DNA from 3 places in the Nocardiopsis sp. NPDC055824 genome. Region 1 is predicted to be linked to each of the others. Evidence: riboswitches for the same ligand, from Rfam matches in the RefSeq annotation. Region 1 holds a riboswitch; each other region holds the start of a gene.
What was found. A riboswitch is a leader RNA that binds a small molecule or an ion and turns the genes downstream of it on or off. The one in region 1 is predicted to bind cobalamin.

Region 2: it holds a riboswitch for cobalamin, as region 1 does, so the genes downstream of both, cobN (cobaltochelatase subunit CobN) here and ACWGL3_RS13360 (ribonucleoside-diphosphate reductase subunit alpha) in region 1, are expected to answer to the same signal.
Region 3: it holds a riboswitch for cobalamin, as region 1 does, so the genes downstream of both, metE (5-methyltetrahydropteroyltriglutamate--homocysteine S-methyltransferase) here and ACWGL3_RS13360 (ribonucleoside-diphosphate reductase subunit alpha) in region 1, are expected to answer to the same signal.

The regions. Positions count from the first base shown of each region.
Region 1 is NZ_JBSHDN010000051.1:18,320-32,875, forward strand. Features, by position in the region: gene ACWGL3_RS13350 (NYN domain-containing protein) at 1-1,003, shown strand, start outside; gene ACWGL3_RS13355 (hypothetical protein) at 1,031-1,603, shown strand; cobalamin riboswitch at 2,044-2,234, shown strand; gene ACWGL3_RS13360 (ribonucleoside-diphosphate reductase subunit alpha) at 2,392-4,923, shown strand; gene ACWGL3_RS13365 (ribonucleotide-diphosphate reductase subunit beta) at 5,059-6,141, shown strand; gene ACWGL3_RS13370 (CU044_2847 family protein) at 6,303-6,623, opposite strand; gene ACWGL3_RS13375 (DUF397 domain-containing protein) at 6,767-6,982, shown strand; gene fxsT (FxSxx-COOH system tetratricopeptide repeat protein) at 7,026-10,907, opposite strand; gene ACWGL3_RS13385 (S1 family peptidase) at 11,194-13,134, opposite strand; gene ACWGL3_RS13390 (FadR/GntR family transcriptional regulator) at 13,394-14,122, shown strand; gene putP (sodium/proline symporter PutP) at 14,471-14,556, shown strand, end outside.
Region 2 is NZ_JBSHDN010000005.1:17,525-22,062, reverse strand. Features, by position in the region: gene ACWGL3_RS02590 (FecCD family ABC transporter permease) at 1-834, shown strand, start outside; gene ACWGL3_RS02585 (ABC transporter ATP-binding protein) at 831-1,649, shown strand; cobalamin riboswitch at 1,664-1,801, shown strand; gene cobN (cobaltochelatase subunit CobN) at 1,836-4,538, shown strand, end outside.
Region 3 is NZ_JBSHDN010000318.1:106-4,643, forward strand. Features, by position in the region: gene metE (5-methyltetrahydropteroyltriglutamate--homocysteine S-methyltransferase) at 194-2,485, opposite strand; cobalamin riboswitch at 2,646-2,820, opposite strand; gene ACWGL3_RS31005 (polysaccharide deacetylase family protein) at 3,083-4,538, shown strand, end outside.

The sequences.
Region 1 (14,556 bases):
CTCCAGCGGCGGCCTGGAGGCGATGTTCGCGGGGACCGGGGGCCAGCCCGTCCCCCAGGGCAGCGCCATGGACCAGCTGCGCGCCATGCGGAGGTCCCTCGCGCAGCAGCGCGGCGGGGACCACCTCGTCGGACCGGGGGGCGACGGCGGCCAGCAGCCGGGCGGCATCGACGCCAACGGATTCCCGTCCGGCGGGCAGACCCCGCCCGGCACGGGCGGCGGCTCCTACCCCGGCCACTCGGTGACCGGGGGCCACCCCGCCCACAACGGGCAGCAGGGCTATCCCGTCACCGACGGGCACCCGTCGATGCGCGGCGCGGACCCGAGCGGCTACGGCATGCCCGGGAGGCCGGCCTCCGGATCGGGGCCGATGACCGGAGCGCAGCCCTCCTTCAACGGCACGGGACCCCAGCAGTCCTTCGCCGCGGGGACGGGGCCGCAGCGCTCCTTCGCGTCGGACGGCCAACCCGGCCACGCGCCACCTCCGAGAAGCGCCCCACCCCAGGACCCACGGCAGGACCCGCGCCAGGACCCGCGCTACGGGGGTGGGGACGGCTCCGGATTCGGGGGAGCGGCCGACGCAAACCCTACCTATGGGACCAGTACGGAAACTGACACCGCTCACCGCGGTGGGGCAGCCTCCCCCTACGGGGGGCCGCCACCTACTGGTCCCGAACCCGCCAGCCGGTTCAGCGCCGGCGGCTACCAGGAATCCCGTCCCAGTCCTGGATATCCACAGCAGACACGTCCCGCCGCGCATACCGTTGACGAAGCGGTGCATGTCGCGCACAAGGAAGGGAACGACTTCGCGGAGTCGATCGCTCGCGAGGCGCCCGCCCTGTGGGTGGAGGCCGTACTCGCCCGCAGGCCCAGGATGCCCTCCGACCTGGAGGCGCGCCTGCTCCAGGGCTCCTCGCTGCCGATCGACCACCTGTTGCGTGACGAGGTCCGTGACGGACTGCGCCAGGGGTTCTGGCAGGCCCTGGAGCGGGCCAGGTCCTGACAGGGCGCGCGGGAGTGCGAGTAGGGGATGGGGGCGATGCGGTTGACCCACGTGACGACGGCAGAACTCGACCGTTGGGAATTCCACGCTGTCCGGTCCGGTGAGCACGGACGGGTCGCCGCCCAACTCCTGGACCTGGCCAACCGGGTCGACGCGGGGAGCGAGGTCTCGCGCGCGGAGCTGTTCGTGCGCGCGGGGGAGCAGTGGGAGATCGCCCAGGAGTTCGAGCGCGCCTGCTCGGCCTACCAGAGGGCGATCGACGACGGCGGGGCCACGGTGATCGACGCCCGCGCGCTCAGCGCCGGGGCACTCCTGCAACTGGACGAGGTCGACCAGGCCTACGCCCACCTCAAACGCCTGGAGGGCGAGGATCCGCCCGGACTCCAGACCTTCATCCACGTCGCGGAGGCACTGTACGCGCACGACGACCTGGAGGGCGCCGAGCGGTGGGCGACGGTCGGCGCGCACCGGTTCCTCGACCGGGCCTCCTCGCCCTACGTCCGCGACCTCCTGGTGGAGCTCCTGCGCATCCGGTTCCGCATCCGCACCGACCTGGGGCTGTCCGAGGACCGGCTGGACCGCAGACTCGACGAGGAGTGACCCCGGCCGTCCGGGCCGGGGCACTCCGGCCCGGCGGAGTGAGCTTTCCGACGTGCGGGCGCGCCGCCGACACGCCCGGGGCGGTGGAGGCACGGATCTCCGCCCGGCCGCTCCGGTCCGGGGCCGGCCGCCGCGGACACGGCCGTGTGGTCAGCGGCACCGGTTCGCCTGGCGCCGTCCGAACCGCCTCGGAAGCGGCGTTCCGGGCGTTCGGCCGCCCCTCGGGGGGGCGCTCCGGTCCCGGGGAGCCCCGGCGACGATCTAGGCTGTGTCCGGTCGCCTCCCAGCTGCCCCGACGAGGCGCGACATCCCCCTGAACCGGGTGCCCGAGGCCCTCTCATACCACGGCCCACGCGTGTGTTCGACGATCGTCGAAGAATCCGAGAAATCGATGACACGCCATCATCTTGCGGTGTTCCAACGCAGGGCCCCCTAGATGTAGTATCTGTCCCGCTGGTGGTTCACCCCTCGGGGTGAGGCAAGAGGGAACCCGGTGCGAAGCCGGGGCTGCCCCGCAGCGGTAAGTGGGAACGAAGCCGTCACAGGCACTGGGGACCCCCGAAGGCCCCGGGAAGCGACGGTGCGTAGGCCGCCCACGAGCCCGAAGACCTGCCACCGGTGCGCACGTGAACGTGCGCCGACGACGGGGCTTCGAGGGTGAGCCGCCGCGACCCACCGGTCGGACGACCGCACGCACCCGGTGCGTCGGTCCCCCGGTGCGTGCCGCGCACCTTGCCCATCGTGTCCCCTCCCCGCCGGGACTCTTCTACCGAGGTTGGAGCCGCTGTATGACCCTTGACGTCGAGGCCGTGCCCGTATCCGTTCGGCCCGAGCCGACCAACGAGGGCGCGCCCCCCGCCGCCGTCGACCGGATCGAGCACGTCGTGACCGAGGCCTGTGCGAGGCTCACCGGTGTTTCGGCGGAGAAGGTCCTCACCGAGGCCCGCCGCGGCTTCTACCCCGGCATCCCCGACTCCGAGGTCGAGCTCGCCCTGGTCATGGCCGCCCGCAGCTTCGTGGAGGTCGACCCGGACTACTCGTTCGTGGCCGCCCGCCTGCTGCTGGACAAGCTGCGCCGCGAGGCCCTCACCTTCATCAGCGGTGCCCCCGACGCCGCCGGGCAGTCCGAGATGGGCGAGCGCTACGCCGCCTACCTGGCCGCCTACGTCAGCCGCGGCATCGACCTGGGCCAGCTCGACCCGGCGCTCGCCGGGTTCGACCTGGAGCGACTGGGCGCCGCCCTGCGCCCCGAGCGCGACGAGCAGTTCACCTTCCTCGGCATCCAGACCCTCTACGACCGCTACTTCCTGCACAGCGACGAGGTCCGCTACGAGCTGCCGCAGGCGTTCTTCATGCGCGTCGCCATGGGGCTGGCCCTCAACGAGGACGACCGCGAGGCCCGCGCCATCGAGTTCTACGAGCTGCTGTCCTCGTTCGACTTCATGGCCTCCACGCCCACCCTGTTCAACGCCGGCACGGTGCGCGCGCAGCTGTCCTCCTGTTTCCTCACCACCGTCGGCGACGACCTCCAGGCCATCTTCCACGGCATCAGCAACAACGCGATGCTGTCCAAGTACTCGGGCGGGCTCGGCAACGACTGGACCCCGGTGCGCGGCCTCGGCTCGCACATCCGCGGCACCAACGGCAAGAGCCAGGGCGTCGTCCCGTTCCTGAAGATCGCCAACGACACCGCCGTCGCGGTCAACCAGGGCGGCAAGCGCAAGGGCGCCGTGTGCGCCTACCTGGAGACCTGGCACATCGACATCGAGGAGTTCCTCGACCTCCGCAAGAACACCGGCGACGACCGCCGCCGCACCCACGACATGAACACCGCGAACTGGGTTCCGGACCTGTTCATGCAGCGTGTGGAGCAGGGCGGCAGCTGGACCCTGTTCTCGCCGGACGAGGTCCCCGACCTGCACGACAAGTACGGCACCGACTTCGCCGAGGCCTACGAGAAGTACGAGGCCGCCGCCGAGGAGGGCCGGATCAAGGTCGCCAAGAAGATCCCCGCGGTCGACCTCTGGCGTCGCATGCTGACCATGCTGTTCGAGACCGGGCACCCCTGGATCACCTTCAAGGACCCGTCCAACCTGCGCTCGCCGCAGCAGCACGTCGGCGTCGTGCACTCCTCCAACCTGTGCACCGAGATCACGCTGAACACCAGCGCCGACGAGGTCGCCGTCTGCAACCTGGGCTCGGTCAACCTGGCCCAGCACGTGGGCCCCGACGGCCTGGACGCCGAGCGCCTGCGCCGCACCGTCCGCACCGCCGTGCGCATGCTCGACAACGTCATCGACGTGAACTTCTACACGATCCCCGAGGCGCGCCGCGCGAACATGCGCCACCGCCCCGTGGGCCTCGGCCTGATGGGCTTCCAGGACGCCCTGTTCAAGCTGCGCACCCCGTTCGCCTCCGAGGGCGCGGTGACGTTCGCCGACGAGAGCATGGAGCTGATCAGCTACTACGCCATCGAGGCGTCCATGGAGCTGGCCTCCGAGCGCGGCGCCTACGAGTCCTTCGAGGGCTCGCTGTGGAGCCGGGGCGTCCTGCCGATCGACTCGCTGCGGCTCCTCGCCGACTCCCGCGGCGGCGACCTGGACATGGACCGGGGCGAGACCCTCGACTGGGACTCGCTGCGCGAGCGCGTGAGGTCCACCGGGATGCGCAACTCCAACGTGATGGCGATCGCGCCCACCGCGACCATCGCCAACATCACCGGTGTCGGCCAGTCGATCGAGCCGCTCTACCGGAACCTGTACGTCAAGTCGAACATGTCCGGCGACTTCACCGTCGTCAACCCGTACCTGGTCCGGGACCTCAAGGCGCGCGGCCTGTGGGACGACGACATGGTCTCGGCGCTGAAGATGCACGACGGCAGCCTCGGCGCCATCGACCGCGTCCCGGACGACCTCAAGGCGCTGTACGCGACCGCGTTCGAGGTCGACCCCGAGTGGCTGGTGGACGCGGGATCGCGCCGCCAGAAGTGGATCGACCAGGCCCAGTCCCTGAACCTGTACATGGCGGCCCCGAGCGGCAGGAAGCTCGACACCCTGTACCGCCGCGCGTGGCGCTCCGGCCTCAAGACCACCTACTACCTGCGTTCGCAGAGCGCCACGCACGTGGAGAAGAGCACGCTCAAGGGCACCGACGGCCGCCTCAACTCGGTCGCCGCGACCCCGAGCGCCCCGGCACCCGCCCCCGTCCCCGAGCCGGTCGCGGCGCCCGCCGCCGTGAACACCGAGGTCGAGGACGAGTTCGAGATCGTCGACGGCCAGGCCTGCTCCATCGACGACCCCGAGTGCGAGGCCTGCCAGTAGGGCGTGAGACCCGGGGCCGCCCGCCGGCGGCCCCGGGCCGGTCCGGCCGCCCCGCCGGACCGTGCCCGCGGCGACGCCGCGTCCCGCTCCCGACAACGACTTTCCGGCCCGGCCGGAGAACGGAAGAACCCCAGCATGACCGCAGTCTCCGAGAACAACGCCGGCGCCACCAGCGGCCTCGGTGAGATCGAGCGCGACGCCGAGCGCGTCAACGTCGACGACAAGGCGATGATCAACGCCCGCGCCGACGTCAACCAGCTGCTCCCGCTCAAGTACACGTGGGCGTGGGAGAAGTACCTCGCGGGCTGCAACAACCACTGGATGCCCACCGAGGTCGCCATGCAGGCCGACATCGCGCTGTGGAAGTCCAAGGACGGGCTGACCGAGGACGAGCGCCTGATGCTCAAGCGCAACCTCGGCTTCTTCGCGACCGCCGAGTCGCTGGTGGCCAACAACATCGTCCTGGCCGTGTACCGCCAGCTCACCAACCCGGAGTGCCGCCAGTACCTGCTGCGCCAGGCCTTCGAGGAGGCGGTGCACACCCACACCTTCCAGTACATCTGCGAGAGCCTGGGCCTGGACGAGGGCGAGCTCTTCAACATGTACCGGGAGGTCCCGTCGATCACGGCGAAGGACGCCTGGGCGCTCAAGTACACCCAGAACCTGGAGAACCCGGAGTTCCGCACCGGCACGCCGGAGGCCGACCAGGCGTTCCTGCGCGACCTGGTGGCGTTCTACGTGATCTTCGAGGGCATGTGGTTCTACACCGGCTTCGCGCAGATCCTGTCGCTGGGCCGCCGCAACAAGATGATCGGCATCGCGGAGCAGTACCAGTACATCCTGCGCGACGAGTCGATCCACCTGAACTTCGGCATCGACGTGATCAACCAGATCAAGATCGAGAACCCGCACCTGTGGAGCGAGGAGTTCCAGGGCGAGGTCCGGCGGATGCTGGCGGAGGCGTGCGAGCTGGAGGTGGCGTACGGCCGCGAGACCATGCCGCGCGGCGTGCTCGGCCTCAACTCGGAGCTGTGCGAGAAGTACATGCACTTCATCACCGACCGCCGCGCCGAGCAGATCGGCCTGGCCCCCATCTTCGGGGAGACGGAGAACCCGTTCCCGTGGATGAGCGAGATGATGGACCTCCAGAAGGAGAAGAACTTCTTCGAGACCCGCGTCATCGAGTACCAGACCGGCAGCGGCCTGGACTGGGACTGACGGTGTCCCGGCCCGCGTGAGGCGGGCCGGACGGGGTTCTCCTCCCGGGAGGCGGACACGGCCTCCCCCCGGGCGGCCCGGATCGAGGCGCGCGATCCGGGCCGCTTTCGCGTGCGGGGGGTGTGTCCCGGGCCCCGGCCGGAGGCGCCGGGACCCGGCCCTCAGCCCTTGGCGGTCCAGGTCATCCGGACGTTGAAGGTGGCCTCGCCGGTCCCCTTGACCACCACGACGTCCGCCTCGGCGCTCACGGTCACACCGAATTCGACCTCCGTCTCCGAGGGCGCCAGCGAGGAGGAGGAGAGCTCCTCCAGTTGCGCCGACACGGCCTCGGCGATCTTCCTGATGCGGAGCAGGACGGAGTCGAGCCTTTTGTCCCCGGTGGCCTTTCCCGGGGTCCGTGAGACGGGGGCGGCCCCCTCCTTGCGGACGGGGGCGGACTCGATGCTGATCACGGTGCCGTCGTCGGTGACGAAGTCGATCACTTTGTTCACACTGGCCTCACGCATTCTCCGAAGGGGCTTGCCATTCCTCTTGATGTCCACAGAAAGTAAAATAGGGGGAGATGTCCGGCAACGATGATATTCCGCTGCCGTCCGCGCGGAGGAAACGGTGGGACGTACCAGTTATGACCGGGCGAAACGGCTCAAGTGCCATCTGGCGGGACGGACGCGACGGCACCGGATGGCGCAAGTCGTCGAGGTCGGGATCCGGAGCCGACTGCTGCGAGGCCTCCCTCGGCGAGCCGGGCCGCGTGTGCCTCCGCGACTCCCACCGCCCCGGAGGGGACGTCCTGCGGTTCCGGTCCCGCGAGTGGCTGTCCCTGGTCTCGTCCGTGCGCTGAGCGGCCCCCGCGGCCCCGGGCGTGTGCCGGGACCGCCCCCTCCTCAGTCCCGGACGGGGAAGATGTCGGTGTCCAGCCGGGTGAAGGACGCCATCGTGGTCACGAAGCGGTGCTCGGGCCCGAACCGCGAGGTGTAGTGCTCGCGCAGCGCCTCCCACTCGTCCCCGACGTCCTCGCCCAGCGCCCGCCGGCTGATCAGCAGGTTGCGCCGGGCCGTGGTCAGGAAGACGTGGTGCTCCCCCAGGGCCTCCCGGCACAGCTCCACGCTCGCGGCGTCCTGGGCGCGGGCCTCCTTGAGCCTCCCCAGGGCGAACAGGTCGTTGCCCAGGTTGACCTCGACGGCGGTGAGGGTGACGTCCGCGTCGGGGAAGCGCTCGCGGATCTCCGCCATGGCGGTGCGGTCCAGCTCGTGCGCCCGCTCGTACTCGCCCAGCACGCGGAACACGATCGCCGCGTTGGCCCTGGAGGCCCAGGGGAAGAGGTGGCGTGAGGGGAACCTGTCGTCCATGTGTACCAGGAGGTCCTCGACCAGCCGGCGGGCCTCCTCCAGGCGGTTGGCGAAGGCCAGGTTCACCATGTGGATGCTGTTGAGGTGCAGCGTCGGCGGGGCGTGCGGCCCGTAGCGCGCGACGTTGACCTCGCGCGCCTGCTCGGTCAGCTCCAGCGCCAGGGTGTGGTCGCCGAGCCGGCGGTGGATGACGGAGAGGAAGACCGGGATGTCCGAGGTGTGGGTGCTGGCGTTGGCCTCGGTGACCTCGAACCGCCTCCGGCAGTCCACCAGCGTCTCCCGGGCCTCCTCCAGGTACCCGAGGGCCATGAGGCCGAGGCCGATCGACAACCGCGTCCGCAGCGTCGGGATGCCGTCCGGCCCGAACACGTACTTGCGCTGTTCGAGGGTGCGCCGGTCCAGCTCCAGGGCCTGCCGGAAGCGGCCGAGGCGGCGCAGGCAGCCGCCGATGTCGTGGGCGATGACCAGGGTGTTCTCGTCGTCCTCGGCGAAGAGCATGGTCCTCGTCCGGTGGATGTCCTCGAACATGGCCAGGGCCCTGGCGTAGTGCCCGAGGTTGCTGAGCGCGATGGCCCGCGCCCGGTGGGCCTCCAGGGCCTCCTCGCTCTCCGGGCCCTCCAGCTGGGCCTGCTCCGCGTACATCCGCTCCGCCTCGGCGAGGGCGATCTCGTTGTCGCCGCGGATCCGGAGGATCCTGGTGCGCAGCAGCTGGATCTGGAACCTCTGCGCGGTGTCGTCGTACCAGGCCTCGATGGCCCGGTCCGCCAGGGCGAGCGCGGCGTCGCCGTTCCCGGTCTCCACCAGGTAGACGATCACGTTGCCCACCAGGCCGCGGACCTGCGGGTCGTGGCTGCGCCACGCCTCGGAGGCGTCCACGTGGGTGTACAGCAGCTGGTACTCGGGCCAGTTCTGCGGGAGCTCGGGGCCGAGGGGGTCGCTCTGCGCCAGCAGCCGGTGGGCCAGGTCGCGGTAGCGCACCCGCTCCTCGTCGCCGAGGGTGCTCTGCACGACGGTCTGGAAGGTGACGTGCAGCTGGAAGGTGTGGTTGGTCCGGTCGAACTCGGCGAGGCTGTGCCTGCTCACGTAGCGCAGGACCCTCGTCAGGACCATCTCGTTGCCGAGGATCTGTGACAGGTCCGGGTTGGGGCTCAGCCCGCGGGCGCGGTGGAACAGGGTGCGCGAGAGGGAGCGCGGGGCGAAGAACGAGCAGAGCTGGACGAACTCCCTGACCATCCGCTTGAGGGCGCGGTCGGGCCCCGTGCCGCGCCGGAGGTCGTCGAGCTGCATGTTCCAGGCCGCCGCCAGGGGCAGGGGGTACAGGTCCTCCGGCTCCACGTGGGTGACGAGTTCGTCGAACTTGTCCTGGAGCAGGTGGAGGAACTCCTCCACGCTCATCAGGGAGTCGCGCAGGTAGGCGCCGACCTGCGCGAGCGCGAGGGGGAGGTGCTCCAGCCGCTCGGCGATGCGCAGGGCCGTCGCGTCGTCGTCCAGGCCGTGGGGGCAGACCTTGCGGAGCAGGGCGACGCTCTCCCGCGCGCTCAGGCTGGGGACGATCGAGCCCTCGCTGCGCCCGCTGGGGATCCAGCTCTGGTCGCGGGAGGTGATGATGACGTCCCCGGGGCCGTTCGAGGGGAGGACCTCCTCCCCCAGCTGGTCGAGCTCGGAGACGTCGTCGAAGACGAGGAGCCAGCGCCCCACCCCGGGGTCGCCCTCCAGGACCTCCCGTACCTGCTGGGCGACCTGCTCCAGGTTCCCGGTGTCGTCGCCCAGGCCCAGGTACCGGGCCAGGCGCAGGTAGGACTGCTGGACGTCCGAGGCGCTGTTGGCGGCGAACCACCAGATCAGGTCGTACTCGTCCCGGTGCCGGTGCACGTACTCGGTGGCGATCTGGGTCTTGCCGATGCCGCCGCCGCCCGCCAGCAGGTAGACCCCGCCGACGGAGTCCTCCAACAGGTCGTGGACGTGTTCGAGGATCTTCTCCCGCCCGGTGAAGTTCAGGTTGTGCGGCGGGACGCCGCGGAGCTTGGCGAGCGGCTTCTGCCGCGAACGGCGCAGCCTCGAACTGCCCAGGGCCAGGGGCTCCGAGCCGGCGGACTCCGTCGCGGGGGTGTGGGGGTCGGTCACGGTCGGGCTCGGTTCCTCTCGGGGGGCGGTGGTCTGGGGGCGGGGCGCGTCCCCGTGCCGGGGGGCGGGGCCGCCGGGGGAGCGCGCCCCGTCCGGGGGTGTGCTGCGGGCCGCCGGGGCGCCCGTCGGAGCGGCCTCGCGGGCGGGCGCCTCCCCCAGGGCGACGCGGAGCTGGTCCGCGAACCTGCGGTACTCGCCCGGCATCTCGGAGAGCGCGGGCAGCACGGCGCGGGCCAGGTCCTCCTCGCCGTCGAGCGGGGGGTCCTGGGGGGCGCCGGTCTCGATCCGGGACAGCCACTGGTAGAGCCTGGCCGCGTCCTTGAACTCGATCCCGAGGGAGTAGAACACCGACCGCATCACGCTGAGGTCGCCGAATCCGCCCAGGAGGTCCCTGCGGACCCCCGGAAGGAACTCCAGGGCCGCGGCGGCGGGGTCGTCGAGGTCCCCCAGGGGCACGGCCGGGTCCATCAGCTCGCTGCCGAACACCTCGGCGATCTCGGTGACGGCCGCGCGCGGGTCGCGGGGCGCGTGCGGGATGTTGCTCTGGATCAGCTCGGCCACCCTGAGGTTGACCGGGGCCTGGGCCAGCCGCACGGCGAGGTCGCGTGCTCCGCGCGAGGCGTGGGAGAGGAAGCGCGACACGGGATCGGGGTCCCAGGGGGCGGAGCCCGGGGGCCGGGCGCCGTCGGCGGGGAGCACGGCCGCGTCGGCCTCCCAGGCGCCGGCCCCGCCGCTCACGACCGCGCTCCACGCGGTGAGGGCGTCCGGGCCGAACTCCAGCACGGGGAGCACGGCGGCGTCCGCGGGGAGGCCGCCGTCCCCGGCGCCGGCCGCCGCCCCCGTGAACTCCCAGGAGGAGGGCGGGACGGGGGACGGCCCGGTCATGCGCATCGGCCCGGGCGCGAGCGGCCCCCCGGACCAGACGGAGCGGTCCAGGAGGTGGAGGAGGACGGTCGGCAGGCGGGAGGCGAGCGAGGCGGCCCAGGCGCGCAGCCTCGGGCCGCGCCACCCGCGGTCCTGCGTGTCGGTGACGAGGACGGCGACCGCGGCGTCCGGGGGGAGGTGGGACTCCAGGGGCCACGGTGGATCGTGTTCACCCCTGGTGTGCGTGGGGTTGCCGGGGTGGAAGCGGACGACCGTGCACCCGGCCCGCCCGGCGCCCTCGACCAGCGCGGCCACGCTGTCGCGGTGCAGCTCCATGAGGGGGGACGAGTCGACGAGAACGACCGGGCGGGACGAGCCACCTGTCAGAGTGCTGAGTGCGTTCTGGTACCTGTGGGACAAATCGTCCATTATGTCGTCTTTTTCCCCTTGTGGGGAACTTCAAAGGAGGGGTCGGCGGGCCCCTCTTCTGAACTCCTCCTGGAAATGTCCTTCCTCCGATTCTGCCACGCCGCCGTCGGGGGCGGTGCCGTGCGGCGCGTCCCGATCGCCCGGGAAATCGGAACGGACCCCCGATGTGCGTGTTCGGGAGGGTTCACGGGTCGGTATCGCCTCCGCTTCCAGACGATTTCGGCCGAACGGCACGGGCATAAAGGATGGAGTGGAATGGTCGGCACGGCGGCTCTCCCCGGCTCGGTCAGTCCGGCACGTCACGGGAGGCCGCCGCCCGAGGGGACGGCACCGCGCCCGTCCCGCCCCCTCCCGCCCGGGGGAGCGCCGAACCCCCGTCGAGGACGGCCCGCGCGAGCACGTCCCCGTAGTCGTCCTGGAACAGGGAGACGTCGCGGAAGTCGGGGTAGTCCTGCGACTTGTCGCGGAGGAGCCGGGGGAGGGCGGTGATCCTCACCCGGGACCGGGGCTCCCGTTCGAGCAGCTCGTTCACGAAGTCGAACACGGCCTTCTTGGGGCCCTTGACGATGGTGGGGACCCCCATGTTGACGGCGGAGTCGTAGACGTGTTCGGCGTCGCCGGTCTCGGAGTCCACGGCGCACACGGTCAGGTGCGACCTCGACAGGGCGTCCGCGACCTCGCTCACCTTCTTCTCCCACGTGAGGAGGACGTTGCGGTCCTCCACCAGGGCCTCCTCCCGCTGCTTCTCCGAGCGCAGGAGCCACCGGCCGGGAGGGGTCCCCAGGTAGCTCGGGTCCACGTGCCGCTCGCGTATGTGGTAGACGATCTCGTACCTCGACGCCAGCCGGGAGGGGAACTGCACCTCGCTGGTGCCGGTGGCCTGTCCCAGGCGCAGGTACAGAAGGTTCCTCGGGAGGAAGACGCGCAGCCGCAGGGACTCCTCGTTCGGGGTGACCAGCCTGCGCATGACCACGTCGCTCATGAGGTCGCCGATCTCGTCGCAGATCTCCGGCTCGCTGACCAGCCTCGTGTCCTGGTGCAGCGGACGGCCGTCCGCCTCGCCCCGCCGGGCGAAGCCGTGCGAGAGCTTGAAGCCGCCGGTCACCGGCTCCAGGTCGAAGAACACCATCGTGTCGGGCTCGTCGGGGACGGGCTCGGGGGCGGGGCGCTCCGCGGGGGAGGGCTCCTCGGGCCCGCGCAGGCGCTCGCCCCGGTCCGCGGCCAGGGCCTCCGCCCACTCACGGCCCAGGACGGAGGCCTCGTCCCGGATCCACTGCCAGACCATCGGCGGGACCGGCCTGTGAGGGGAGACCTCCCGGTAGACGTGGTGGACCCAGGCCACCCGTAACGGCGGTCTCCCCGCCCCCGGCACCAGGTCCCACAGCGCGGTGAGGACCCGCCAGGCGGTGGTGGCGGCCCCCTGCTGCCTGACCCGGCGCATCTCCCGGGGCTCCAGCAGCCTCTCCGGCGGGACCGCCTCCAGGGGGATCGAGTCCAGGAGGTCGTGCAGGCGGTCGTAGGTCCGCCTCCCGCACAGCGACTCGTCCGCGAGGCGCTGGGCCGAGACGGTCTCGCCCCCGGCCCGCTCGCCCGCGATCTCCTCCACGGGCAGGATGAAGGCGATCCCCGAGGGCTCGCCGGGACGCCCCCACTCGTAGTGGTGGTTCATCTGCACGAGTCCCACCAGCTCACCGGTCTCGGTCCGTACGGCGCACCCGCTGAACCCGCCGGTGATCCGGGACGACCGCGAGGGAGGCGTCTCGACCTGGTGCGTGACGCCGTTGGGTCCGCCCCTGCCGTGGTAGGTCACCGAGGCCTGGAGCGACCGCATGTCCTCCGGGTACCCCGTCGTGTACAGGGCCTGCCCCGGCTCCAGGCCCCCGCAGCCGCTGAGGACCGGGAAGTCGGTGTCCGGCAGCCCCGGGCCGCTCAGGCGCAGCAGGGCCAGGTCGCGGCTCTGCGGCCCCGCCGCCCACAGGTCGGTCGCGACCTCCGCCTCCCACACCCGCCCGTCGAACGAGCGCAGGCGCACCGTGGTGCCCGCTCCCGGGTGGTCCTCCGGGTCCCCGTCGCGGCCGAGCGCCGTGTTGACGACGTGCGCGCACGTCACCAGCAGGCCGGGGGACAGCAGGACGGCGCCGCCCACGGCCTCGTCCTCGTAGAGCACCCGCATCTGCCAGGCCGGTTCGTTCGGCTGGAGGCCGCGGGGTGAAAGGGGGGTGTCCACTGTCGGGGGGACCTCTCTCGAATTCCGTTGTGCCCGGAACCGTTCCCCCGAGGGGCGACTGTGAACCAGGGGGCGAAGGCCCGGCGCCGGGCCCCGCCGGCGGGCCGGACACGCGGACGACCGCCCGCGGGGAGGCGTCCCGCGAGCAGGGGCGCGGGCCGGACCCGGCACGGCTGCCGGAGAGCGGCCGGCGCCGCGGGCGGCGCCCCCCCGGTGGTCGCGGACCCTGAAGGACCGGGGGCAAGCCTAAGCTGACCGTGTGGACCCTCCCACCGATCCCGCGGCCGAGGCGGTCTTCCGCCCGGTGCCGTCGGGCAGAGCCCTGGAGGCCACCGTCGACCGGCTGCTGTGCGCGATCCGGCTCGGCGTGGTCCCCGCCGGAGCCCGCTTCCCCGCCGAGCGCGACCTCGCCGCCAGGCTGGGCGTCGGCCGCGTCACCCTGCGCGAGGCCCTGCGCCTGCTCCAGGACCGGGGGTACGTCGAGGCGCGCAGGGGGCGCAGCGGCGGAACGTTCGTCCGCGGTGTCCCGCCCCGCCCCACGCCCGGCCAGGCCCTGCGCGGCCTCGCGGCCACGGGCGCCGGGCTGGACGACCTGCTCGCCCTCCGCCGGGTGGTGGAGACCGGGGTCGTGGTCCGGCTCGCCGAGACCGGCCTGACCGCCGAGCAGGAGCGCCTGCTGTCGGTCGGCCTCGCCGCCGCGGAGCGGGCCGACCGGGCCGCCTACCGCCGCCTCGACACCGTCCTGCACGTCACCCTGGCCCGCCTGACCGGTTCCGAGGAGCTCACCGCCGTCCTGACGGACGTGCGGATGCGGGTCAACGGGCTCATGGACACGGCCCCGCCCACAGAGGAGGGGATCGCGCTCAGCAACGCCCAGCACGGGGAGATCGCGCGCGCCGTCCGCACCCGCGACCCGGAGGCGGCCCGGCGCGCCCTGGGCGAGCACCTCGCCGCCGTGGAGTCGGGGCTCCGCACGCGGTTCGGCTGAACCCGCCGGGCGGCCCCGGCCCCCCACGGGTCCGCGGAGGCCGACAGCGTCCTCCGCGACGCCCCGGTCGGCGCCCCACCGCCCCCTCGGGCCGCGAGCGGCCCCGCCGCCCCACGGTGGCTCGCGCTCCTCCTGTCCGATCGGACAAACCGCGGGCGTCCCGCATGGCCGCACGGACAAACGGCGCCCCCCGAGGACTCGGCGCGGTCTCGAAGCGGTGTGGTTCACCGCACAACCGTTGTGACCCGTGGAACAAGGGGTAGTGATCGCGAGCAATGTCCGTAAACAGCGCGTAAGGGCATCAGTTGCGCGCGCAAGGGAAGGGAGGAGCCGGTCTTGAGCGAATCGATGCTCTGGTCGATCGGAACCTTCGCGGTCTACCTCGCCGGCATGGTCGCCATCGGCCTCTGGGCCTACAAGCGGACCGTCTCGCA
Region 2 (4,538 bases), on a different contig from region 1:
AACCTGCGCATGCCCCGCACCCTGCTCGCCGCGGTCTGCGGGGCCGGCCTGGCCGTGTGCGGCGCGGTCATGCAGTCCCTGCTCCGCAACCCGCTGGCGGACCCCTTCGTGCTCGGGGTCTCCTCCGGCGCCTCCACCGGGGCGGTCCTCGTGACCGTGCTCGGCTGGGGCGCCGGAGCGGTCTCGCTCCCGGCGGGGGCCTTCGCGGGCGCCCTGCTCTCCTTCGGCATGGTGATGCTGCTCAGCCACAGCCTCGGCGGGAGCATGGACCGCGTCGTGCTGTCCGGGGTCGCGGCCATGCAGCTGTTCTCCGCGCTGACCTCGTTCATCGTGCTGACCTCGGCGGACGCCGACACCACGCGCGCGGTGCTGTTCTGGCTGCTGGGCTCCCTCGGCGGCGCCGGATGGACCGACGTGCTCCTGTGCGCCGCGGTGCTGTGCCTCGTGCTCGCCGTCTGCCTCGCCCACACCACCACCCTGGACGCCTTCGCCTTCGGCGAGGAGGCCGCGGCGAACCTGGGCGTCCGGGTGGGGCGGGCCCGCGTGCTGCTGCTGAGCGCCACCGCGCTGCTCACGGCGGTGCTGGTCAGCTCCACGGGCGCGATCGGGTTCGTGGGCCTGGTCCTGCCGCACGCCGCACGGGCCCTCACCGGCTCCTCCCACGCCCGACTGCTGCCGGTCACCGCGCTGGCGGGGGCGGTCTTCCTGGTGTGGGTGGACACGGTCGCCCGGACCGCGCTGGACCCGCAGGAGATCCCGGTGGGGGTGGTCACCTCCCTCATCGGGGTGCCCGCCTTCGTCGCCGTGCTGTACCGAGTGAGGAGGAAGACGTGAACCACCCGGTCCGGGCCCCGGGGGAGGGGCTGCGCGCCGACCGGGTCAGCCTCGGGATCGGCGGCCGTCTCGTGCTCGACGGCGTCACCCTCGCCACCCGCCCCGGTGAGACCGTCGGCCTGCTGGGACCCAACGGGTCGGGCAAGTCCACCCTGCTGCGGCTGCTCGCCGGGGTGCTCGCCCCCTCCGCCGGGGCGGTCACCCTGGACGGCCGGCCGCTGGACCGGGTCGGCCGCCGGGCCGTGGCACGGCGGGTGGCCACCGTCCAGCAGCAGGCGCACACCCAGACCGAGCTGACGGTCCGCGAGGTGGTGGCCCTGGGACGCATCCCGCACCGCCGGTCCTGGACGCCCATGACCCCGGCCGACCTGGAGGCCGTGGCGCGGGCGCTGGAGCGCACCGGACTGGCGGACCGGGCCGACCAGTCCTGGCACACCCTGTCCGGCGGCGAACGCCAGCGCGCCCAGATCGCCCGGGCCCTGGCCCAGGAACCCGGTGAGCTCCTGCTCGACGAACCCACCAACCACCTCGACATCCAGTACCAGCTCGACCTGATGGAGCTGGTCACGGGCCTGCCGGTGACCACCGTGATCGCCCTGCACGACCTCAACCTGGCGGCGATGTACTGCGACCGCCTGGTCGTGCTCCGGGAGGGCCGGGCGGTCGCCGGGGGCACGCCCTCCGAGGTCCTGACCTCCGAACTCATCGGAGAGGTGTACGGGGTCCCGGCCGAGGTCACCCCGGGGGCCGACGGCCCGGTGGTCCGCTTCCTGCGCCGGGGCGCCGTCCCCCCGGGGCGGGCCGACCGCTCCTGACGTCCCCGCCGGGACCGGAGGAGGGGCTCCCGGCTACAGTGTGAATCCTTTGCCCGCGGTACAGGAACCCGGTGAGATTCCGGGGCGGTTCCGCCACTGTGACACCCCGACGAGGGGTGCAGCCAGACACTGGCCCGGGCAGTCCGACCGCCGACGGGGCGAGAACCCCGAGGGAGGAGCCCGGCCATGACGGTCCGGATCGCTCTGCTGTCCACGTCCGACACCGACCTGCTGTCCGCGCGGGCCAGCGGCGCCGCCTACCTGTGGGCCAACCCGTCCCGCGCCTCCGACGCCGAACTCACCGCCGCTGTCGGGCGCGCCGACCTCGTGGTGGTGCGCCTGCTGGGCTCCTCGCACGACCTGTGGCCCGGTCTGGCCGCCGTCCGCGAGCGGGGCACGCCCCTGGTGGTCCTCAGCGGCGAGCAGCAGCCCAGCGCCGAGCTCATGGAGCACTCCACCGTGCCCATCGGGGTGGCGACCGAGGCCCACCGCTACCTGGCCGAGGGCGGTCCGGCCAACCTCGGCCGCCTGCACGCCTTCCTGTCGGACACCGTGCTGCTGACCGGGGAGGGGTTCGAGCCCCCGTCGGCGCTCCCGCCGTGGGGCTTCGCCGAGCGCGAGCGGCCGGACGGCCAGGGACTCCCCGAGGTGGGCATCCTCTACTACCGGGCCCACGAGGCGGGCGGCAACACGGCGTTCGCGCACGCCCTGGCCGACGCCGTCGACGCGACCGGCCGGGCCGTGGGCGTCCCCGTCTTCGCCGGGTCGCTGCGCTCGGCCCCCGACGACCTCTACGAGGCGCTCGGCGGCTTCGACGCCCTGGTGGTCACGGTCCTCGCGGCGGGCGGCAGCGTGCCCGCGTCCGCGAGCGCGGGCGGCGACGACGAGGCCTGGGACGTGGAGCGCATGGCCGCCCTGGACGTCCCCGTCCTCCAGGGCCTGTGCCTGACCAGCTCACGCGCGGACTGGGAGGGTTCCGACGACGGGGTCACCCCGCTCGACTCGGCCACCCAGATCGCCATCCCCGAGTTCGACGGCCGCATCATCACGGTGCCGTTCTCCTTCAAGGAGATCGACAGCGACGGGCTGCCCCGCTACGTCGCCGACCCCGAGCGCTGCACGCGGCTGGCCGGGACCGCCGTCGCCCACGCCCGGCTCCGGCACGTGCCGCCCGCCGAGAAGCGGATCGCCGTGGTCCTGTCCGCCTATCCCACCAAGCACGCGCGCATCGGCAACGCCGTCGGGCTCGACACCCCCCGCTCCCTGGTGCGCCTGCTGCGCCGCCTGCGCCGGGAGGGCTACGACCTGGGCGCGCCCGACGCCCTTCCCGGCCTGGACCTGCCCGACGAGACCGAGGCGGGCGACGCCCTGATCCACGCCCTGATCGCGGCGGGCGGCCAGGACGAGGACTGGCTGACCTCCGTCCAGCTCACCGAGGCCCACGTGCGCATCACCCCCGAGCAGTACGCCGCCTGGACCCGGGACCTGGACCCGGCGCTGAAGGAGGCGATGACCGAGGCGTGGGGCGCCGCACCCGGCAAGCTGTACGTGAACGAACAGGGCGAACTCGTGCTGGCCGCCCTCCGGGCGGGCAACGTCGTCGTGCTGGTCCAGCCCCCGCGCGGTTTCGGCGAGAACCCGATCGCGATCTACCACGACCCCGACCTGGCCCCCAGCCACCACTACCTGGCGGCCTACCGCTGGCTGGAGCACGGGTTCGGCGCGCACGCCGTCGTGCACCTGGGCAAGCACGGCTCCCTGGAGTGGCTGCCCGGGAAGAACGCCGCGCTCTCCGCCGGCTGCGCCACCGACGCGGCCCTGGGCGACCTCCCGCTGGTCTACCCGTTCCTGGTCAACGACCCGGGGGAGGGGGCCCAGGCCAAGCGCCGGGCCCACGCCACGGTCGTCGACCACCTCATCCCCCCGATGGCCCGGGCGGAGAGCTACGGCGACATCGCGCGCCTGGAACAGCTCCTCGACGAGCACGCCAACATCGCGGCGATGGACCCGGCCAAGCTGCCCGCGGTCCGCGGCGAGATCTGGGCCCTGATGCGCGCCGCCGAGATGCACCGCGACCTCGGTCTGGACGAGCGGCCCGGCGACGAGGAGTTCGACGACTTCCTGCTGCACGTCGACGGCTGGCTGTGCGAGATCAAGGACACCCAGATCCGCGACGGCCTGCACGTGCTGGGGGCGGCGCCGGAGGGCACGGCCCGGGTGAACCTGGTCCTGTCCGTGCTCCGCGCCGCCCAGGTCTGGGGAGGCGTGGGCGGCGCGGTGCCCGGCCTGCGGGCCGCCCTCGGCCTCAAGGAGGACGCGCCCACCCAGGAGGTCGACGCGGTGGAGGCGCTGGCCCGGGGCCTGGTCGAGCGCATGGAGGCCGCCGGGTGGGACCCGGCCGCCGCCGCGAGCGCGCACGACGACCCCGGGGTGCGCCGCGTGCTGGAGTTCGCCGCCGAGCAGGTGGTGCCCCGGCTGGCCCGCACCACCGACGAGGTCGACCACGTCCTGCACGCCCTGAACGGCGGTTTCGTCCCGGCGGGCCCGTCCGGCTCCCCGCTGCGCGGACTGGTCAACGTGCTGCCGACCGGCCGCAACTTCTACACGGTCGACCCGCGCGCGGTCCCCTCCCGGCTCGCCTGGCAGACCGGCCAGGCCATGGCGGAGTCCCTGCTGCGCCGCCACCTGGACGAGACCGGGGCCTACCCGGAGTCGGTCGGCCTGTCGGTGTGGGGCACCTCCGCGATGCGCACCTCCGGCGACGACATCGCCGAGGTCCTGGCCCTGCTCGGGGTCCGGCCCGAGTGGGACGAGGCCTCCCGGCGGGTCGGCCGGCTCCACGTGGTGCCGCTGGAGGAGCTGGGGCGTCCGCGCATCGACGTCACGGTG
Region 3 (4,538 bases), on a different contig from region 1:
CGGTACGCCCCGGCGTGGCGGTGGCGATCCGCTGCCCGAACGGGCCGGTGTGCCGTAGCCCGGTGAGCGGGTCGGAGCTGGCCTGCTCGCGCAGCCGGGCGAGCGTACGCAGCCCGACCGGGCGCCCGCGCGCTCGCGGAGACCGCCGGCCGCCTCGCCCCGGAGGCTCCCGGACCGGGCACGCAACACCCCGCTAGCGGGCGCCGGGCAGGTCGGCACGGACCCGGCGGGCGGCCTCCACCATGTTGCGCAGGGCCTGCTCCGCCTCGGCGTAGCCGCGCGTCTTGAGACCGCAGTCGGGGTTGACCCACAGGCTCCCGGCGTCGATGTGCGCGACGGCCAGCCGCAGCGAGCCCTCGATCTCCTCCACGGACGGCACCCGCGGTGAGTGGATGTCGTACACGCCGGGCCCGATCCCCCGCCTGTAGCCGCGGCGGCCCAGGTCCTCCACCAGCTCCATCCGGGAGCGGGCGGCCTCGACGCTGGTCACGTCGGCGTCCAGCGCCTCGATGCCGCCGACGATGAGGCCGAACTCCGAGTAGCACATGTGCGTGTGGATCGTCGTGGACGGCGACACACCGGACGTGGCCAGGCGGAAGGAGTTCACCGCCCAGTCCAGGTAGGCGGCGCGCCGCTCCTCGCGCAGCGGCAGGAGCTCGCGCAGGGCCGCCTCGTCCACCTGGATGTGGCGGATGCCCGCGCGCTCCAGGTCGGCGACCTCGTCCCTCAGGGCCAGGCCCACCTGGCGGGCGGTGTCGCCCAGCGGCTGGTCGGTGCGCACGAACGACCAGGCGAGCATGGTCACCGGACCGGTCAGCATGCCCTTGACCGGCTTGTCGGTGCGCGACTGGGCGTAGGTGGTCCACTCGACGGTCATCGGCTCGGGGCGCGAGACGTCGCCGAACAGGATCGGCGGGCGGACGCACCGCGAACCGTAGGACTGCACCCAGCCGTTCTCGGTGGTGGCGTAGCCCTCCAGCTGCTCGGCGAAGTACTGGACCATGTCGTTGCGCTCGGGCTCGCCGTGCACGAGCACGTCCAGGCCGATCTCCTCCTGGAGCGCGACGACCCGGTCGATCTCCTCCCGGAGGATCTGCCTGTAGGCGTCCTCCGCCAGGGAGCCCCGCCGGTGCGCGGCGCGGGCGCGGCGCAGTTCCGCGGTCTGGGGGAACGACCCGATGGTGGTCGTGGTCAGCGGCGTGTCCGTGGGGGCGCCCCTGTCCTGGGGGCGCTCGTAGGCGTCCGGGCCCAGGGCGTCCAGGCGGGCGCGCACGCGGGCGTCCGTGAAGGCAGGACCGCCGCCGGCCCCGCCCGCCGCGTACTCGGCCTCGGCCCCCTCCGAGAGGACGCGGCCGAGGAGGGCCGTCTCGTACGCCTTCTGCTTGGCGAAGGCCAGGGCCTCGCGCAGCTCGGGGGCGAGGGAGGTCTCCGCGTCGAGGTCGATCGGCACGTGCAGGAGCGAGCAGGACGTGCTCACCGTCAGCTCGTCCGTGAGGGCGAGCAGGGTGCCGAGCGCGGCCACGGCGGCCGGGACGTCGGTCCGCCAGACGTTGCGGCCCTCCACCACCCCGGCGACCAGGCGGGTGCCGCCGAGGCCCGAGACCTTGACGAGGTCGTCGACGCCCTCGCCGTCGGTGACCAGGTCCAGGCCGACGGCCTCCACCGGTGAGTCCTTCAGGACCCGCAGTGCGGGCGCCCCGATGGAGCCGAAGTAGGTCGAGACCAGGAGGGAGGGGCGCTCGGTGAGGGAGCCCAGGCGCCGGCAGACCCGCTCCAGGAGCCCGACGGCGGCGCGTCCCTCGTCGGTGGCCAGGATCGGCTCGTCCAGCTGCACCTCGGCGGCCCCCGCGGCGGAGAGGCCGGCGAGGAGCTGGGCGTAGGCGTCCAGGAGCTGGTCGAGCAGCTCGACGGGGCGCCAGCCCTCGGGGGCGTCGTCCGCGGCCTTGGCCAGCAGGAGGAAGGTGAGCGGGCCGACCAGGACCGGGCGGGTCGGGAAACCCGCCTCGGCCGCCTCCCGGAACTCGGCGAGGGGCTTGTCACCGACCAGGCGCGGGCGGGTGCTCGGCGACAGCTCGGGGACCAGGTAGTGGTAGTTGGTGTCGAACCACTTGGTCATCTCCAGCGGCGGGGCGCCCTGCTCGCCCCGGGCGAGGGCGAAGTAGCGGCGCAGCTCCTCGTCGCGGTCGCCGGCGGCGGCCGGCGAGGCGAACCGGGAGGGCACCAGGTCGAACAGGACCGCGGTGTCCAGGACGTGGTCGTAGTACGAGAACGTGTTGGACGGGATGTCGTCGACTCCCGCCTCGCGCAGCTGGGCGTAGACGCCCAGGCGCAGGCCGGCGGCGATGCCGTCCAGCTCCTCCGCGGCGGTCTCGCCCCTCCAGTACGACTCGCAGGCGCGCTTGAGTTCCCGGTTCGGGCCGATCCGGGGGTAGCCGTGCACGGTGGAGCGCACGGACGGCCGGGAGGCCTCGGGGGTGTGGGGCATGAGCTTCTCTCCCTCGTCGAAAGCCGGGTACCGGCCGCGGGGGTGAGCGAGGACGCGGGCATGCCCGGGGCCACGCCGTGGGCGTGTGCGCCTGCCGCCGCTCCTCGGCCCTCCCTCGGGGCACGGGACCACCGGCGGCACGGGTGCGCCGCCGGGTGGAGGCAGGTCTTCGGACTCGGGGGCGCGGACGGCGCGGACGCCGTCCTCCTACTGGCCGCCGCTTCCCGGTTTCCGACCTTTCCGACCGGATTACCAGTGCTTATGGCGACGTTCGTTCCCTCATACCGCTGCGGGGCAGTCCCGGAGTCGCACCGGGTTCCCTCTTGCGACACACCCCTCCCCTTCCGGGCGCGGCCCGGGTTCTGGGGTGGAGCATGTACCTTCCACGCCTGCAAGTATAGGGAGCACCCCTCCGCCCCTGTACCCGGCGTGCTGCCCTGTGCCCCCGGCCGGAATCAGCGCGAACCCCTGTTGCGCGGCCGGCGTCACAACCGACATGAAGCGTCGCGGGGCCGAGTCCTCCCCCGTGCTCCCCGCGATCGTTCGTCTGAAGATGTACGTGGAGAACCCCTGGTGAACAAGCAGTCCCAACCGACCATGGCCCCCGGTCACCCCCTGTCCACGATCGCGGTCGCGCTGGCGGTCGTCGCGGGGCTGGTCTGGCTGGCCGTCACCCCGCCCGGCGTGCTCGCCTCCGAACCCGTGAGCGATACGCACCCGGGGTCGGCGGACGGCGGACCGGAGGCGGGCCCGCCCGCCGCCGGCGAGCCCGACGGGCTGACGGTGGTCGACCCCGACGACGTGGTGGACCTGGCCGAGGCCGAGCTCGCCCGCGAGGGCGGGGTGGCCGCGGAGGTCTCCTACCCGGTCGTCCCCGACGCCGACCCGCTGAGCGACTTCCTGGACCGCGCGCTGTCCGCCGAGGTGGACGCCTTCGAGGCGGCCAACCCCGGAGCGGTCTCCTTCGAGTCCGCGTGGAACCTGACGGCGGCCAACGACGACATCGTCGGGGTCCGCGTGACCCGTGAGGAGACCGACTCCGAGGGAACCCGTGAGGGATACACCACCTACTGGTACGACGCCCTCACCGGCTCGACCCACCCCTCCACCGCCCTGATCGCCGGCCAGGGGGAACTGGAGGAGCTGAACGGCCTCGTGCGGGACGCCCTCCCGGGGACCGCGGCTCCGGACGCGGTGCACCCGATCGCCTCGCTGTACGACTCCGTGGGGTTCAACCCCGCCGGCGACCTCGTCGTGGAGTTCGACGCGGGACAGGTCGCCCCCGTGGAAGAGGGCAGGACCCACGCCGTCGTCGCCGCCTCGGAGTCCGCCCCCCTGCTGTCGGACCTGGGCGAGCGCGCGCTGCGCTCGGCGACCCGGGGCGTCCGCGACTTCGCCGTCGCGGCCCCGCCCCGGGAGGAGGAGATCAGCCGTGAGACGGCCGTCCCCGGGGTCCTGCCGCCCGCGGGCGAGGACGTCGACTGCTCCGCCCCCGGGTCCAAGTGCGTGGCCCTGACCTACGACGACGGCCCGGGCGGACGCACGCCCGAACTGCTGGACATCCTGGCCGAGTACGACGCCCGCGCGACGTTCTTCGTCACCGGCTACCCGGTCATGGAGGATCCGCGCACCGTGAGGCGCGCCTACGCGGAGGGCCACGAACTGGCCAACCACACCCTCTCCCACCCCGACCTGGCCGGGCTCGGAGCGGGCGGGATCCGTTCCGACCTCGAAACCGTGCAGGCCCTGGTGTACCGCGAGACCGGGTACACCATGGACCTCATGAGGCCCCCCTACGGGTCCACCGACGCGGAGGTCGCCTCGGTGACCGCCGACATGGGCCTGGCCCAGATCCTGTGGAGCATCGACACCAACGACTGGAAGGACCGCAAGTCGTCGGTGGTCGCGGACCGCGCCGTCGACGGCGCCTCCCCCGGGGCGATCATCCTCATGCACGACATCCACGACACGACGGTCGACGCCTCCCGCGCGATCGTCCGGGAACTGGACGAGCGCGGCTACACCATGGTCACCGTCTCCCAGCTGCTCGGCG